DNA from 3 places in the Arthrobacter sp. P1_B9 genome. Region 3 is predicted to be linked to each of the others. Evidence: riboswitches for the same ligand, from Rfam matches in the RefSeq annotation. Region 3 holds a riboswitch; each other region holds the start of a gene.
What was found. Region 3 has a riboswitch for thiamine pyrophosphate ahead of thiC (phosphomethylpyrimidine synthase ThiC). Riboswitches for the same ligand answer to the same signal wherever they lie in the genome.

Region 1: another riboswitch for thiamine pyrophosphate. It lies ahead of AC1D1A_RS02235 (bifunctional hydroxymethylpyrimidine kinase/phosphomethylpyrimidine kinase); the one in region 3 lies ahead of thiC (phosphomethylpyrimidine synthase ThiC).
Region 2: another riboswitch for thiamine pyrophosphate. It lies ahead of thiO (glycine oxidase ThiO); the one in region 3 lies ahead of thiC (phosphomethylpyrimidine synthase ThiC).

Annotation. Positions count from the first base shown of each region.
Region 1 is NZ_JBFUAA010000001.1:511,217-516,314, reverse strand. Features, by position in the region: gene rplU (50S ribosomal protein L21) at 1-215, opposite strand, end outside; gene AC1D1A_RS02235 (bifunctional hydroxymethylpyrimidine kinase/phosphomethylpyrimidine kinase) at 618-2,165, opposite strand; TPP riboswitch at 2,235-2,332, opposite strand; gene AC1D1A_RS02230 (Rne/Rng family ribonuclease) at 2,481-5,098, opposite strand, start outside.
Region 2 is NZ_JBFUAA010000002.1:529,412-534,509, forward strand. Features, by position in the region: gene AC1D1A_RS05010 (RNB domain-containing ribonuclease) at 1-867, opposite strand, end outside; gene AC1D1A_RS05015 (ferritin-like fold-containing protein) at 906-1,580, shown strand; gene thiE (thiamine phosphate synthase) at 1,618-2,316, opposite strand; TPP riboswitch at 2,343-2,463, shown strand; gene thiO (glycine oxidase ThiO) at 2,457-3,767, shown strand; gene thiS (sulfur carrier protein ThiS) at 3,764-4,000, shown strand; gene AC1D1A_RS05035 (thiazole synthase) at 4,045-4,830, shown strand.
Region 3 is NZ_JBFUAA010000001.1:401,508-406,605, forward strand. Features, by position in the region: gene ffh (signal recognition particle protein) at 1-973, shown strand, start outside; gene AC1D1A_RS01670 (alpha/beta fold hydrolase) at 1,045-1,779, shown strand; gene thiC (phosphomethylpyrimidine synthase ThiC) at 1,776-3,581, opposite strand; TPP riboswitch at 3,577-3,684, opposite strand; gene AC1D1A_RS01680 (GNAT family N-acetyltransferase) at 3,759-4,259, shown strand; gene AC1D1A_RS01685 (amidohydrolase family protein) at 4,263-5,098, shown strand, end outside.

The sequences.
Region 1 (5,098 bases), 110 kb from region 3:
ATCTTCGGACCACGGAGGTCTTCGAGGATCTCAGCCGTAACCGTTACCTTGGCCAGGTCCGCAGCAGCAGACGTGACTTTGTCACCGTCCACCAGGAGCAGTGCGGGCAACTCAAAGGTGCTGCCGGCTCCACCGGGGACGCGGTTCAGGGTAACGAAGTCTCCAACGGAAACCTTCTCTTGGCGGCCGCCTGCGCGGACAATCGCGTACACCACTGGGGAACTCACTTCTCTCGACGTTTATTACTAGATTTGCGTGCGGAACCAGGGGCCAAATTGTTTGGACCGGCTCACGCTGTGCCTCAACGCCGGTGGATTCCCCGGGGGAACCCATGAGCTATCCCCGGAACAAATCCATTTGGAATTCCAAGCGGACCGTTCTCAGGGTCATAACCCAAGTGTTGGCGTAAGCACCGAAGATCTAGAATACGCTAATTTTGCCTTCGGCCGCAAATGAGGCTGGTTCCGGCGGGTAGTCCGTGATAGGCGCCACAACATCTTGATGCAAAGTCCCTGCCAATGTTCTTGGCCGGGATCTTGACCATCTTGAGCTGTGTTGCCGCAACGACTTCCGGAACCGTGCCCCACCATCGTACCGGTAGTCCGGACCAGCTCGCGTCAGGCGTACAGCCGCGGCGCGTCGAAGAAGTCCACTTCGTAGCGCGAAGACTGCCGGAAAGCCAGGGCCATGGCCTGCCGCTCGCTCTCCGATGCCCGCCCGGCCGCCGTGTCCGTGTACGCGATGGCCTGCCGGGTCGCGGCGGCGAAGTCCTCGTCGGCGTAGGTCCGCAGCCAGCCGGCGTAGGGGTGCTCCCCGGGGGCGCCGCCGGCCAGGAACTCCCGGTGCAGCGTGGAACCGACCTCGGCGTAGAGCCAGAAGCAGGGCAGCGCCGCCGCCACGAGGACGCCATAGCTGCCGGAGACCGAGGCGGCCAGCAGGTGGTCCACATACGCTTTCGTGACCGGGCCCAGGGTGGAGGCCGTGGGGCGCGTGCTGAGCCAGGAACGGTGCAGCTCGGATTCGACCTCCAGGCAGGTCTGCGCCGAACGGGCCCAGAACAGCTGCTCGGCCTCGGTGGGGGCAATCGCCGCGGCCCGGGCCAGGACCCGCGAGTATCCGTTGAGGTAGATGGCGTCCTGGGCGAGGTAGTACGCGAACTCGTGCTCGGGCAAGGTGCCGTCGGCCAGTCCGCGGACGAAGTCGAGGGCGTAGATCGCCTCAAGATCGCCCGCGGCTCCTGCGCGCAGGGCTGCGGCGAACTCCCCCGCCGCCGGACCCTGCCCGGCCTGGAGGTGCTGCAGGTGGTGGAAGTGGTGGACCGGGCCGGTGCCCGAGCCGACGTCCAGGGCCGAGGCTCCGCGGAGCGCGCCCAGCAGCCACGGCTTGACTTCGCGCAGCGCCGCTTCCCAGTCCCCCACCCTGGCCTGCACGGTGGCCATGGCCGAGGACAGGGAGCAGCCGGTGCCGTGGCTGTTGCGCGTCGCGATCCGCTCCCCCGGCACCACCACCGTTTCCTGGCCGAGCAGGCCGCCGGTGTTGACCAGCGCATCCGGGCAGCCGGTGCCGGCGCCGTGGCCGTCGACGTCGTGGGCATCGGCGTCGTGGGCATGCCCGTCCCCCGGCCCGGCGCCCTGGAGGTGTCCGCCCTTAACCAGGACGGTGGTGCCGGTCAGGGCGGCCAGCCGCTTGCCCTGCGCCAGGGCCTCGGACCACTCGGCAGCGACGGGTTCCTTGAGCAGGATGGCGAGTTCGGCGAGGTTGGGCGTGATGAGGTCCGCCAGCGGCAGGAGGGCCTGCAGGGCGGCCTCGGCCGATTCCTGCAGGAGCCGGTCACCGCTGGTGGCGACCATCACCGGGTCCAGGACCACGACGGCGGGGCGCACCTTTTCCAGCCAGCCGCGGACGGCGTCGATCACGGCGGCGTCACCGAGCATGCCGATCTTGACGGCGTCGATGCCGATGTCGTCGCTGATGGCGTCCAGCTGCGCCGTGAGGAACGCCGCCGGGGGGACGTGGACGGCGCGCACGCCCTGCGTGTTCTGCGCTGTCAGGGCGGTGATGGCGGCCATGCCGTAGCCGCCGTTCGCCGCGATGCTCTTCAGGTCGGCCTGGATTCCGGCCCCGCCGGAGGGATCGGAGCCGGCGATGGCCAGCACGCGGGGAATGCGCGGCGGGGCCGGCAGAGACTCGTTGTGCAGAAAATTGGGCGGGAGGAACTCGGACGGATTCGATTTCGCGGACAAGGAAGACATCCCTTCGCCGGTGCTAACCGGACAGGTTCAACGGGTCTGGATCTCAGCCGGCCCGATGCCCGGCACCCCGTGTCAGTGTTCCAGCCTAGCCCTTGCCACCCGGAGGACCCGTTAACGCACGAGCGGGCCCGGGCCCGGGCGGACGTATGTTACGTCTGCCCTGACCCGGACCCGCGGCCCGACCAGTCGAAATAATGACCGGACGGGGACGTGGTCAGTCGCGGAGGACTACAGCTCCGACGCCGGCACGCCGACGCCGAGGATGATCGGCTCGTTGCCGGCCGGGATGGACGCAGGCCCGGCCGCAGCGGGAGCCTTGGCCTCGTGGACCGATCCGGCCGCGGCCGGCCGGGTTGCCTCGCGGTGCTCCACGGAGGTTTCGTTGGCTGCGCCCTGGGCGCGGCTGGCACTCCGGTTGCGGCGCCCGCGGCGGCCGCGCAGCGTCGTGGTGTCAGCTGTGCGTGACGCCGGCGCCTCCGCAGCGCGGACGGCCGACGGCGCCTCGGGCGCCGTGGCTTCCGGTGCGGCAACAGCTGCTGCCTGACCGGCCGCCAGGCCGGCGGCCTGGTCCGGCTTGCCGGCCTCGGCTTCGCCCAGGTTTGCGAAGGCCTCGGTCAGCAGGTCCAGGGTCAGGGCCGGTGACGGCGCGTCCTCCGCGTGCTCGACGAAGGGCAGGGCCACCTGCTCGCCGCCAAACGTCAGCACCGTTGCGGGGCGGCCGGCTGCCTCGTCGGCGGCTGCGAGCTGCGTGACGGCGTCGACGGCGGCCTGGCGGGCCCCGGCGTCGCTGGCTGCGGCTGCCTCCCCGTCGTGCAGGTGCGCGGCGTGCGCGGCGGCAGCGATGTTGGCCAGCGCGGCACGGGTGGCCTCGGCCTTGGCGTGGCGTTCGGCCTCGGTGGGTTCGGCGTGGACGGGCGCGGGTGCGGCCGGCGCGGTCTCTCCGCCCTGGCCTCCCCGGCCGCGGCGACGGCTCTTGCGTTCCGGGCGGGCAGCAGGCTGCGCCTCGGTGCGCGGCACATAGTGCTCCGCGGCGACCGTGTTGGCGCGGCGGTGCTCCACCGGCTCGTCGTGGGTGACGATGCCGCGGCCCGCACATGTTTCGCACTGTTCGCCGAAGACTTCCAGCAGCCCGGTGCCCATCCGCTTGCGGGTCATCTGCACGAGGCCCAGCGAGGTCACCTCGGCCACCTGGTGTTTAGTCCGGTCCCGGCCCAGGCACTCCACCATGCGGCGCAGCACGAGGTCGCGGTTGGATTCGAGCACCATGTCGATGAAGTCGATCACGATGATGCCGCCAATGTCGCGCAGGCGCAGCTGCCTGACGACTTCCTCGGCCGCTTCCAGGTTGTTCTTGGTGACGGTTTCCTCGAGGTTGCCGCCGGAGCCGGTGAATTTGCCGGTGTTGACGTCCACCACGGTCATGGCTTCGGTGCGGTCGATCACGAGCGAACCGCCCGAGGGCAGGAAGACCTTCCGGTCCAGGGCCTTGTGGATCTGCTCGTCGATGCGCCAGGCCGCGAAGATGTCCGTGTCCTTGGTCCACTTCTCGAGCCGGCCCACGAGGTCCGGCGCGACGTAGGTGACGTAGGCCTCGATGGTGTCCCAGGCTTCCTCGCCGGAGACGATCAGCTTGGAGAAGTCCTCGTTGAAGACGTCCCGGACCACCTTGATGGTCAGGTCAGGTTCGCCGTAGAGCAGCTCGGGGGCGAGGATCCTGGTGGACGTCGACTGGCTCTCGATGCCTTCCCACTGCGCGCGGAGGCGGTTGATGTCGTGCGTCAGCTCTTCCTCGGAAGCTCCCTCGGCCGCGGTGCGGACAATGACGCCCGCGTCCTCGGGCAGGCGGTCCTTGAGGATCCGCTTGAGGCGGTTGCGTTCGACGTCGGGCAGCTTGCGGGAGATGCCGGTCATGGAACCGCCGGGCACGTACACGAGGTACCGGCCGGGCAGCGAGATCTGGCTGGTGAGACGGGCGCCCTTGTGGCCGACCGGGTCCTTGGTGACCTGGACCAGCACGGAGTCGCCGGACTTCAGCGCGTTCTCGATGCGGCGCTGCTTGCCCTCGAGGTTGACGGACTCCCAGTTCACTTCACCGGCGTAGAGCACGGCGTTGCGGCCGCGGCCGATGTCCACGAAAGCGGCCTCCATAGAGGGCAGCACGTTCTGGACCTTGCCCAGGTAGACGTTGCCGATCAGGGAGTCCTGCTGGGTCTTGGACACGAAGTGCTCGGCCAGGACGCCGTCTTCAAGGACACCGATCTGGATTCTGTCGTCGCGCTGGCGGACGATCATCTGGCGGTCCACGGACTCGCGGCGGGCCAGGAACTCGGCCTCGGTGATGACGGTACGGCGGCGGCCGGTGTCGCGGGATTCGCGGCGGCGCTGCTTCTTGGCTTCCAGGCGGGTGGAGCCCTTGACGGATGTGACGCGGTTGTTCACCGGCGCCTCGGCCATGGCACGCGGCGCACGGACGCGGGTCACCGTGTTGGGCGGATCGTCGCCTTCCCCGCCGGTCAGCTCGAGGTCCTGGTCTCCACGGCGACGGCGGCGGCGGCGGCGGGAGGTCACACCGTCTTCAAGGATCAACTCGGAGCCTTCGTCGCCCTCTTCTTCGGTGCCTTCCGACTCGGTGTCGGACTCGGCAGAGGTGCGGGTGCGGCCGCGCCGGCCGCGGCTGCGGCGCCGACGGCGGTTGCCGGCGTCCTCGTCCTCGTCGCCTTCCTCGTCCTCGGGCTCAGCTGCTGCGGCGGCAACGGGGGCCGGACGCACCACAGTGCTCAGGTCCGGGGCCTGGAAGATGACGGAAGTGAGGGCACCCGGTTCCATGAACAGCGACGCGGCCGGGC
Region 2 (5,098 bases), on a different contig from region 3:
GGGCTTGCCGAGGGCGTGGGTCTGCCGGTGGAAGTGGCGCAGTGATGCCTCGTCCGGGGCGGGCATGGTGCGCAGGATGCCGACTTTGCCCTGGAGCATGAGCGCCGCGGCGGCCATCCCGGTCATGAGTGAAATCTGGGCGTTCCAGTCCTCCACCGGCAGCGGCGGGGCCGCTACGATCCGGTAGCCGCCGTCGGGCAGTTGCTGGATCTCCTGTTCCGGCATGTTCAGGCTCGCGCCGCCGCGCAGTCGTTCCAGTTCCACCCGTTTGAGGCCTACTTCTTTCAGCAGCTGCAGCACGGGCGCCGCGGTGCCGGCGTCGAGCTGGGCCTGGACGCCTTTGTAGTTGAGCTTCGCGCGGCTGCGGACCTGTGCCCGGCGCACGAGGACCGAGGCGACCTCTGCCGCGGCGTCGAGCTCGAACTCCCAGACGAACGCCGCGCACAGCTGCCCGGCGAGCAGACTGCCGGCGGCCTCGCTGATAATCTCCGGATGCAGCGGAATCCGGCCGTCCGGGGTGTAGAAGGTCTGGCCGCGGCGCCGGGTCTCGGCGTCCAGCGCCCCGCCCGGGGCGACAAAGGAGGGGACGTCGGCGATGGCGTAGAAGACCTTGTAACCGCCGTTGCTCCGTTCGATAAACAGGGCCTGGTCCAGGTCGGTGGACGATGCCGGATCGATAGTCACGAACTCGACGTGCGTGAGGTCAAGGTCCGGGAGCTTGTGCTCGGCCACCGCCGCCTCCGCGTCGCGCAGCACACCCTCGGGGAACGGGCCGGGCAGTTCCAGCGTGGTGCGCAACGCCTTGAGTGCCCCGGCAAGCTGGTTCTGCTGCTCGTGGACACTGGGGGTCAGGCGATGATGTGACACGAAAATCAGGGTAGCCCGATTTCCGCTATTAGTCTTGGATGATGAGCGCAACTGCGGACGATCCTGCCCTCTACAACAGCTTCCTTGCCGACCTGCTGGGAGTCTTGGCGTACGGCGAGCTTTCCGCCTTCGAGCGGCTGTCCTCGAGTGCCCGGTATTCGCCCACGCTGCATGACCGTGCGTTGCTGGGCAGGATGGCGGTGGTCGAGTTCCAGCATTACGAACTCGTCCGAATCCGGCTCGAACACATGGGCCTGGATACGGAGGCCGCCATGCTGCCGTTCCAGCCCTCGGTGGACCACTTCCACGAACGCACGCGCCCGTCGGACTGGTACGAGGCCCTCATGAAGGCCTACGTGATCGACACGGTCGCCGCGGACTTTTACGGCGTCGTGGGCCGGTACGTCGACGCCGCGACCCGTGAGTTGATCGGGCAGGTCCGCTCCACCGGTGAGTCCACGGCCGTGCTGCAGGCGCGCATCAAGGCGGCCCTGGCCGATGACCCGCGGCTGGCGTCGCGCCTGGCGTTGTGGGCCAGGCGTCTGCTGGGGGAAGTACTGAACCACGCCCAGCGCGTCAGCGCCGAGCACGCGTTCCTCGGCGGACTGTCGGGGCTGGACGACGCCGGCGCCCGGGCGCTGGTCAACGGCCTGGCGGCCGAACTCGCAGCGAATCACGCGCGCCGGATGACGGAGCTGGGTCTCGCCGGATAGTTTCAGTGCCGGCCGGCATTACGGGCTGGGGACCTGCTTAGGATGCGGCGGCGTCCAGCGCCGCCAGCAAGGCTCCGGCGGCGTGGGCCGGATCGGTGGCGTCGGTAATCGCCCGGACCACGACGATCCGCCGGGCACCGGCATCGACTACCTGCTCCACGTTACTGAGGTCGATCCCGCCGATCGCGAACCACGGCAGGACGTTTTCGTTGACCTTGCCGGTTCCCTCCGCGTCCGCCCCGCCGATCGCCTGGGCGGCGTAGCGCACCAGATCGAGGCCGACGGCGGCGCGTCCGGGCTTGGTGGGCGTCGCCCACACGGGGCCCACACAGAAATAATCGAGCCCTTTGCGGCCTGGCGCGGCAGCGATGGCGGCGTCCACCTGCTTCGGGCTGTGGGTGGACAGGCCGATCACGGCATCCTTGCCGAGAAAGCCGCGGGCGGCGTCGAGCGAAATGTCCTTCTGACCGACATGGAACACCGGAGCCCCGGACAGGGAGGCGATGTCCGCCCGGTCATTGACGGCCCACAGCCGCCCGTGGCGCTGCGCCGCGGTGTGCAGGACCTCCAGCAGTTCCAGCTCCTCGGAGGCCTCGAGCGACTTGTCGCGCAACTGGATGATGTCCACGCCGCCGGCGAAGGCGGCGTCCACGAAGTCCTCGAAGTCGCCGCGGTCCCTGCGGGCGTCGGTGCAGAGATAGAGGCGGGCGGTGGTGTGGAGAGGGTCCTGGCTCATGGGACCAGCCTAGTTCCTCTAAACTGGGCGCATACCGCGGGAGCCCGCAGCAGCCATGTCGCCGCTGCCCGGCTGAGAGGGCGTCAGAGCCGACCGCTTGACCTGATCCGGCTAGTACCGGCGTAGGGAAGGAATTCTTCATGGGCACACGAGCAGGCCGTGCGGCCGGAGCCGCAAATGACGCCGACGCCCAGGTTTGTGACACGGGGCCCGGTACCGCAGAGGGAATCATCGCGGGGGATACGACTGCCGACGTGGCCGTGATCGGCGGCGGGGTGATCGGCCATGGCATCGCGTTCGAGGCCATCCGCTCGGGCCGATCCGTGGTCCTGATCGATGATGCTCCCGGCAGCGGAGCCAGCTGGGCCGCGGCCGGCATGCTGGCCCCCGTGAGTGAACTGCACTACCAGGAGGAACAGCTCCTGGATCTGATGCTTGAGGCCTCCCGGTTGTGGCCAGGATTCGCTGCGGCTCTCGACGCCGGTGCCGCCGGCGCGGATTCCCCGGCAGGTACCGGCTACTTAACGACGCCGACCCTGGCGGTGGGGGCCGACGCGGCGGACCGGCGCGCGCTCGCGGACTTGAGGGAAGTCCAGAAGGCATGCGGCCTGGCCGTGGAGCCACTGACAGTGCGCGAGGCGCGCACCCGGGAGCCCCTGCTGAGTCCCGGCATCTCGTGTGCCTTCGACATCCCGGCCGACCACCAGGTGGACCCCCGCCTGCTGATCACCCGGCTCGCCGGCGTGCTCGGTGCGGAAGGCGGCAGCTTCGTCCGGCGGCGCGCGGCAGGCCTGCTGTGGCAGGACGGACAGGTGGCGGGTGTGCGGTTGGCCGGCGGCGGTACCGTACGGGCTGCCGAGACCGTGGTCGCCAACGGGCTCGGCGCCGCCGCGCTCGAGGAGCTACCGGCCGGGCTGGTGCTGCCGCTGCGGCCCGTCTACGGCGACATCCTCCGGCTCCGCGTGCCTCCGCATCTGCAACCGCTGCTCACGGCCACCGTGCGGGGCATGGTGCGCGGCATCCCGGTGTACATCGTCCCCCGCCAGGACGGCACCGTGGTGATCGGGGCCACCCAGCGGGAGGATGGACCGTCGGATCCGCACGCAGTTTCCGCCGGCGGCATTTACCAGCTGCTGCGGGATGCCCAGCAGCTGGTGCCTGCGGTCGCCGAGCTGGAGCTTTTGGAAGCCACGGCGCGGGCGCGGCCCGGAACCCCGGACAATGCCCCGCTGCTGGGGCGGGTCGCACAAGCGGACGGCGGCGACGTCCCGGGACTCATTATCGCCACAGGATTCTTCCGGCACGGCGTCCTGCTGACCCCCGCCGCTGCCGCCGTGTGCCGGCAACTCATGGATTTCACGCCGGACCCGCGCTGGGCCGGGTTCCGCCCCGACCGTTTTTCCCGCATCCCGGTTACGTCCGGGGACAGCCCTAAGAAGGAAGCAGCATGAACATCCGACTTAACGGAACGGATCAGAGCGTCGCCGACGGCGCCTCCGTCTCCGCACTCGTCAGCCAGCTCACTGGCCGGAGCATCGGCCCCGACGGCCGCGCCGCCGACGGGCGGAAGCTCGGTGTCGCCGTCGCCCGCAACGCCGAAGTGGTGCCGCGCAGCCAGTGGCACGCCACGGCGCTCGCCGACGGCGACGACGTCGAACTTGTCACGGCAGTCCAGGGAGGATGACCAGCATGAACGAGACGACGTTCGCAGGAACACAGGCCGTCCCCATGGCCGGTGCGGTGGCCGATCCGTTCGTGGTCGACGGCGTAAGGCTCGGCTCCCGCCTCATCATGGGAACCGGCGGTGCGCCGAGCCTGGACGGGCTCGGGGCGGCGCTGGTGGCGTCCGGGACGGAGCTGACCACGGTGGCGATGCGCCGCTATTCGCCGGCGGAGACGGGCTCGCTGTTCCAGCTGCTCGAGGACCATCAGATCCGGGTACTGCCCAACACGGCAGGCTGCTTCACCGCCAAGGACGCCGTCCTCACCGCCGAGCTGGCGCGGGAGGCCCTGGAAACGGACTGGGTCAAGCTCGAAGTCATTGCCGACGAGCACACACTGCTGCCGGACGCCGTCGAACTCGTGGACGCAACCGAACAGCTCGTGGCCCGAGGCTTCAAGGTCTTCGCCTACACGAACGACGACCCCGTGCTTGCCCTCCGGCTCGAAAACCTCGGCGCGACGGCCGTGATGCCGTTGGGCGCCCCGATCGGCACCGGACTGGGCATCCTGAACCCGCACAACATCGAGCTGATCGTCTCGCGCGCGTCCGTGCCCGTGGTGCTGGATGCCGGGATCGGCACGGCCTCGGACGCTGCCCTGGCGATGGAACTCGGCTGCGACGCCGTGCTGTTGGCTACGGCGGTGACCCGTGCGCAGAATCCGGTGCTCATGGGCGAGGCCTTCAAACATGCCGTCATCGCCGGCAGGCTGGCGAAAGCGGCCGGCAGGATCCCGCGGCGGGAACACGCACTGGCGTCCTCGGCAATGGAAGGCCGGGCCGAGTTCCTCTAACGCCCGCTCGGCCGGCGGGGCTGATCTGGTTGCGCCGGCCGGACCTCCTGATCACCCTTGCTCTTGATGACGCGCCGGCGCGATCATCGGTAGGCCCGGCCCGGTCCGGCCCGGCCGGGTCGACGTGCGGCGGGGACGAACCGGGTATGCCGTCGGTCCGCATCCGGATGGTCCACAGTCCTCGTGGATCACGTGGTTGTGCGAGTACGCAGGGTCCCATTAGCGCGCTGGTGAAACTTTCACGAAGAATGGCGTTGCCACTTCTTTG
Region 3 (5,098 bases):
CGACGCCGAGATGATGGAGCAGGCGCGCCAGATCCGCCGCGCGATCGTCCCGAACGAAGTCCTGTTCGTGATCGACTCCATGATCGGCCAGGACGCCGTCAACACTGCCCTGGCCTTTGACGAGGGCGTCAACTTCACCGGCATCGTGCTCTCCAAGCTCGACGGCGACGCCCGCGGCGGCGCCGCGCTCTCCGTCGCGTCGGTGACCGGCAAGCCGGTCATGTTCGCCTCCACCGGCGAAGGCGTGGACGACTTCGAGCTCTTCCACCCGGACCGCATGGCCTCGCGCATCCTCGACATGGGTGACGTCCTCACCCTGATCGAGCAGGCCGAGAAGTCCTGGGACAAGGATGAAGCCGCCCGGATGGCGAAGAAGTTCGCCGACCAGGAAGACTTCACCCTCGATGACTTCCTCGCCCAGATGCAGCAGATCCGCAACATGGGCTCCATGAAGAAGATGCTCATGATGATGCCGGGTGCGCAGAACATCCGCCAGCAGTTGGAGCAGTTCGACGAGCGCGAGATCGACCGCGTCGAGGCCATTGTCCGCTCGATGACCCCGCACGAGCGCGTGGCTCCGAAGATCATCAACGGCTCCCGCCGGGCCCGTATTGCCCGCGGTTCCGGCGTGCACGTCTCCGAGGTCAACGGACTGCTGGAACGGTTTGCCCAGGCCCAGAAGATGATGAAGAAGATGGCCGCCGGCGGCGGGATGCCCGGCATGCCGGGGATGCCCGGCATGGGCGGCGGGGGCGGAGCCCGCAAGGGAGCCAAGTCCGCGCCCAAGAAGAAGGCCCGCTCCGGCAACCCGGCCAAGGCGGCGCAGGAACTGCGCGACGCCGAGGCCCGGCGTGCCGCCGGCCCCAAGGCGCTGCCCACCGGCGCGTCGTTCGGCCAGCAGGGCGGCGACTTCGATCCGTCCCAGCTGAACCTGCCGAAGGGTTTCGACAAGTTCCTCGGCGGCAGCAAGTAGCCGCAAGTGCTGACGGCCGCCGGCACTGTGTCGCCGGCAGCATCAGCACTGAAGTGCCATAGGGTTAGACAATGTTCAAGCAGCGCGTAGTCTTCGTCCACGGGGACGGCAGCTTCGGCGCCGCCGCGTGGCCAAAACAGCACGGAATGGCGCTGGACTACGACGCCCTGTTCCTGCGGCGGCACGGGTTTGACGCCGTCGCGGAACCGCTCGAATCCAGCTTCGCCGCCGACGCCGCCATCGTGCTCGCCTCGCTGGCAGACGACGGCCGCGGCGAGGCCGGCGGCCATGTCGTGGCCCATTCGCAGGGCGCGATCGCTGCGATGATGGCCGCCGTCGAACGGCCCGACCTCGTCCAGTCGCTGACCCTGGTGGAACCGGCCTGCCTGTCCCTGACCGCGGAGCTCCCGGCCACCGCCGCGCACCGGGCCCTGATGCAGCCGCTCTTCGACGTCCGCCACAACCTCAGCGACGACGACTTCCAGCGAGAGTTCATCCGCCGCGCGTTCGCGGCGGACGCCCCCGGGGCCACGACGCCGGAGGCCCTCCGGGCTGCGCGCCGGCTCCGCCTGCAGGCGCCGCCGTGGGAAGCCCCGCTGCAGATCGTGCCGGGCGTGCCGACCCTGGTCCTGACCGGCGGCTGGGAACCGCTGTATGAGGAAATCGCCGGCTACCTGCGCGAGACCGGCGCCCTGCACCGCACGGCGCCGGGAGGGCACCGGCCCCAGGATTCAGCCGAAGGGGACCGGGCCATCCGCTCCTACATTGCCGAGGTCAGCCGGCACCAGCACGCCCGGGCGTCCTAAGAAGCTGCGGGTTCTCCCACCGAGGGCTGCGGCAGGTAGACCTTGCCGCCCGAGGCGAGGAACTCGTTGCTCTTCGCCCGCATTCCGGCCGCCATCTGCGCTAGGGCCGCCTGCGAATCTGCTGATCCGTATTCGTCCCGGATGTCCTGGCTGATCCGCATGGAGCAGAACTTCGGACCGCACATCGAGCAGAAGTGGGCTGTCTTGGCCGGCTCCGCGGGAAGCGTCTCATCATGGAAGGCCTCGGCCGTGACCGGGTCCAGGGACAGCGCGAACTGGTCCCGCCAGCGGAACTCGAACCTTGCCTTGGACAGGGCATCGTCGCGTTCGTGCGCGCCGGGGTGGCCCTTGGCGAGGTCCGCGGCATGGGCGGCGATCTTGTAAGTGATCACGCCCGTCTTCACATCGTCCTTGTTCGGCAGCCCGAGGTGTTCCTTGGGCGTGACGTAGCAGAGCATGGCAGTGCCGTAGCGGGCGATCTCGGTGGCGCCGATCGCCGAGGTGATGTGGTCATAGCCCGGTGCGATGTCCGTGACGAGCGGCCCGAGTGTGTAAAACGGGGCGCCCTTGCAGAGTTCCTGCTGGCGCTCCACGTTTTCCCGGACGAGGTGGAAGGGCACATGCCCGGGGCCCTCCACCATGACTTGCACGTCGAAGTCCCAGGCCCGCTGCGTGAGCTCGGCCAGGGTGTCCAGTTCGGCGAACTGTGCCGCGTCGTTGGCATCCGCCGTCGCGCCCGGCCGCAGCCCGTCGCCCAGCGAGAACGCGACGTCGTAGCGGGCGAAGATCTCGCACAGCTCATCGAAGTGGGTGTACAGAAAGTTCTCCCGGTGGTGCGCCAGGCACCAGCCGGCCATGATGGAACCGCCGCGGGACACGATGCCGGTGACCCGGTTGGCCGTCAGGGGCACATACCGCAGCAGCACGCCCGCGTGGATGGTCATGTAGTCCACGCCCTGCTCGCACTGTTCGATCACGGTGTCCCGGAAGATCTCCCAGGTCAGGGCGTTCGCCTCACCGTTGACCTTCTCCAGCGCCTGGTAGATCGGGACCGTTCCGATGGGGACGGGGGAATTACGGATGATCCACTCGCGCGTGGTGTGGATGTCGTCCCCGGTGGAGAGGTCCATGACGGTGTCCGCGCCCCACTGCGTGGCCCACTGAAGTTTGTCGACCTCCTCGGCGATGGAGCTGGTCACGGCGGAGTTGCCGATATTGGCGTTGATTTTCACCAGGAACGCCTTGCCGATGATCATCGGCTCGGATTCGGGATGGTTGACGTTGTTGGGAATGATCGCGCGGCCCGCGGCCACCTCGCTGCGCACCAGCTCCACATCGCAGTTCTCGCGCAGCGCGACGAACCGCATTTCCTGGGTGATGACACCGTCCCGGGCGTAGCGCATCTGCGTGACGGTCCTGCCCTCAGCGGCCCGGCGCGGCACCGGCCGGCCGCCCCGCCACTCGGCCGACGCCGCACCGCGGCGCACCGCCGATTTGCCGTCGTCGAGCAGCTCCCGTTCACGGCCGGCGTAGGGTTCGGTGTCCGCCCTGGCCTCAATCCAGGGGGTGCGGAACGGCTCCAGCCCGCGGACCGGATCGCTGCCCGGGCCGGCAGTGCGGTACACCCGGAACGGCGGGTTCCGGATGCCGCCCGGGGAGGGTTCCAGGGCGATCTCGGTCACCGGCACGCGGATGCCATGCTCCGGATCCGTGCTGAAGGCCAGCGAGTGGGACTTCAGCGACTGCGTGGTGGCTGCGGACTGAATTTGGACAGGGCTGTGCTGTGTCACTTGGGTGTTCACGGAAAAGCTCACTTCCTTCGCCGGCATTACCCGGACAGGTTCAACGGTCGCAGGCTGCGTCAGCCCGATCTCAGCCCCTGCAGGGGCACCCGTGTGGTCGTAGACGAAACTACCACGCACCTCCGGCCGGCCCTCGAGTGTGACGCGGACGGCGGACCGCGGTGTTAGCGTGGCACGGTGACTCTGCCCAAGGCGCTGCCCCGCATCCGGACGGCGACGCCGGAAGATATCCCGGCGCTGCCGGTTCTCGAGGCCTCAGCAGACCGCATCCTCGAAGCGGAGCTGGGGAACCAGACGCTCCCGGCTCCGGAGTTGACGACGCCGGTTGAGCCGCTCTTCATACTTGTCGCCGGAAACCCGCCCGTAGGGTTTGCCCGCATTGACGAGGTCGGCGGCCAGGCCCATCTGGAACAACTCTCCGTGCAGCCGGACTCCGCCGGGCGGGGGATAGGACGGTCCCTGGTGGAGGCGGCCCTTGATGCGGCCCGGAGCCGTGGCTATTTATCGATGACGCTTTGCACCTTCGCAGGCGTCCCGTTCAATGCGCCGTTTTATGCGAGCTGCGGTTTCGAGGAACTCGCCCAGCCAGGACAGGCGTTGGGCGCCCTGCGGATCCACGAAGCGCAGCTGGGGCTGGACGGTCTTGGCCGGCGGATCGTCATGCGGATTAGGCTTTAGGTCATGACCGGCATCATCGAGTTCAGCGGCCCCATCCTCACCGCGGCGGACCAGGAACGCCGCGGGCTCTGGTCGGTGGGCGGCCTGCTAACCTTCCGCCGTCCGGCCGCCGCGCCTGACCTCGTGCTGGACGGCTGGGTCATGCCCGGCCTCGTGGACGCACACTGCCACATCGGCCTCGGCCCGGGCGGGGACGTTACCGAGGACACCGCGGAATCCCAGGCCCTGGCGGACCGCAACGCCGGGACGCTCCTGGTCCGCGACGCCGGCGCCGTCCACAACACACGCTGGCTCCAGCAACGCGCGGACCTGCCCCGGATCATCCGCTCCGGCAGGCACCTCGCCAGGACCCGGCGGTACCTGCCTGGCCTGGCCGTCGAGGTCGAACCGGAGGATCTCGTCGAGGCCGTGCGCAAGCAGGCCCGCGCGGGCGACGGCTGGGTCAAGCTCGTGGGGGACTGGATCGACCGCGACGCCGGCGATCTCGCCGCCAGTTTTCCCGCCCGGACGGTCAAGGACGCCGTCCGGGCCGCCCACGATGAGGGGGCCCGCGTCACCGCACACTGCTTCGCCGAAGACACCCTCGATGACATGCTCGACGCCGGGATCGACTGCATCGAGCACGCCACCGGGCTGCTGCCGCGGCACCTGCCGCGCTTCCTCGAACAGGGTGTTCCGATCGTGCCCACCCTGATCAACATCGCCACGTTCCCGGACATCGCCGCCCGGGCGGCGGCCAAGTTCCCCCGCTACGCAGCCCACATGCGCTCGCTGTGGGAGCGCCGGGCGGAGCGGATCCTCGAAGCCCACGAGACCGGGCTGGCGATCTATGCCGGTAC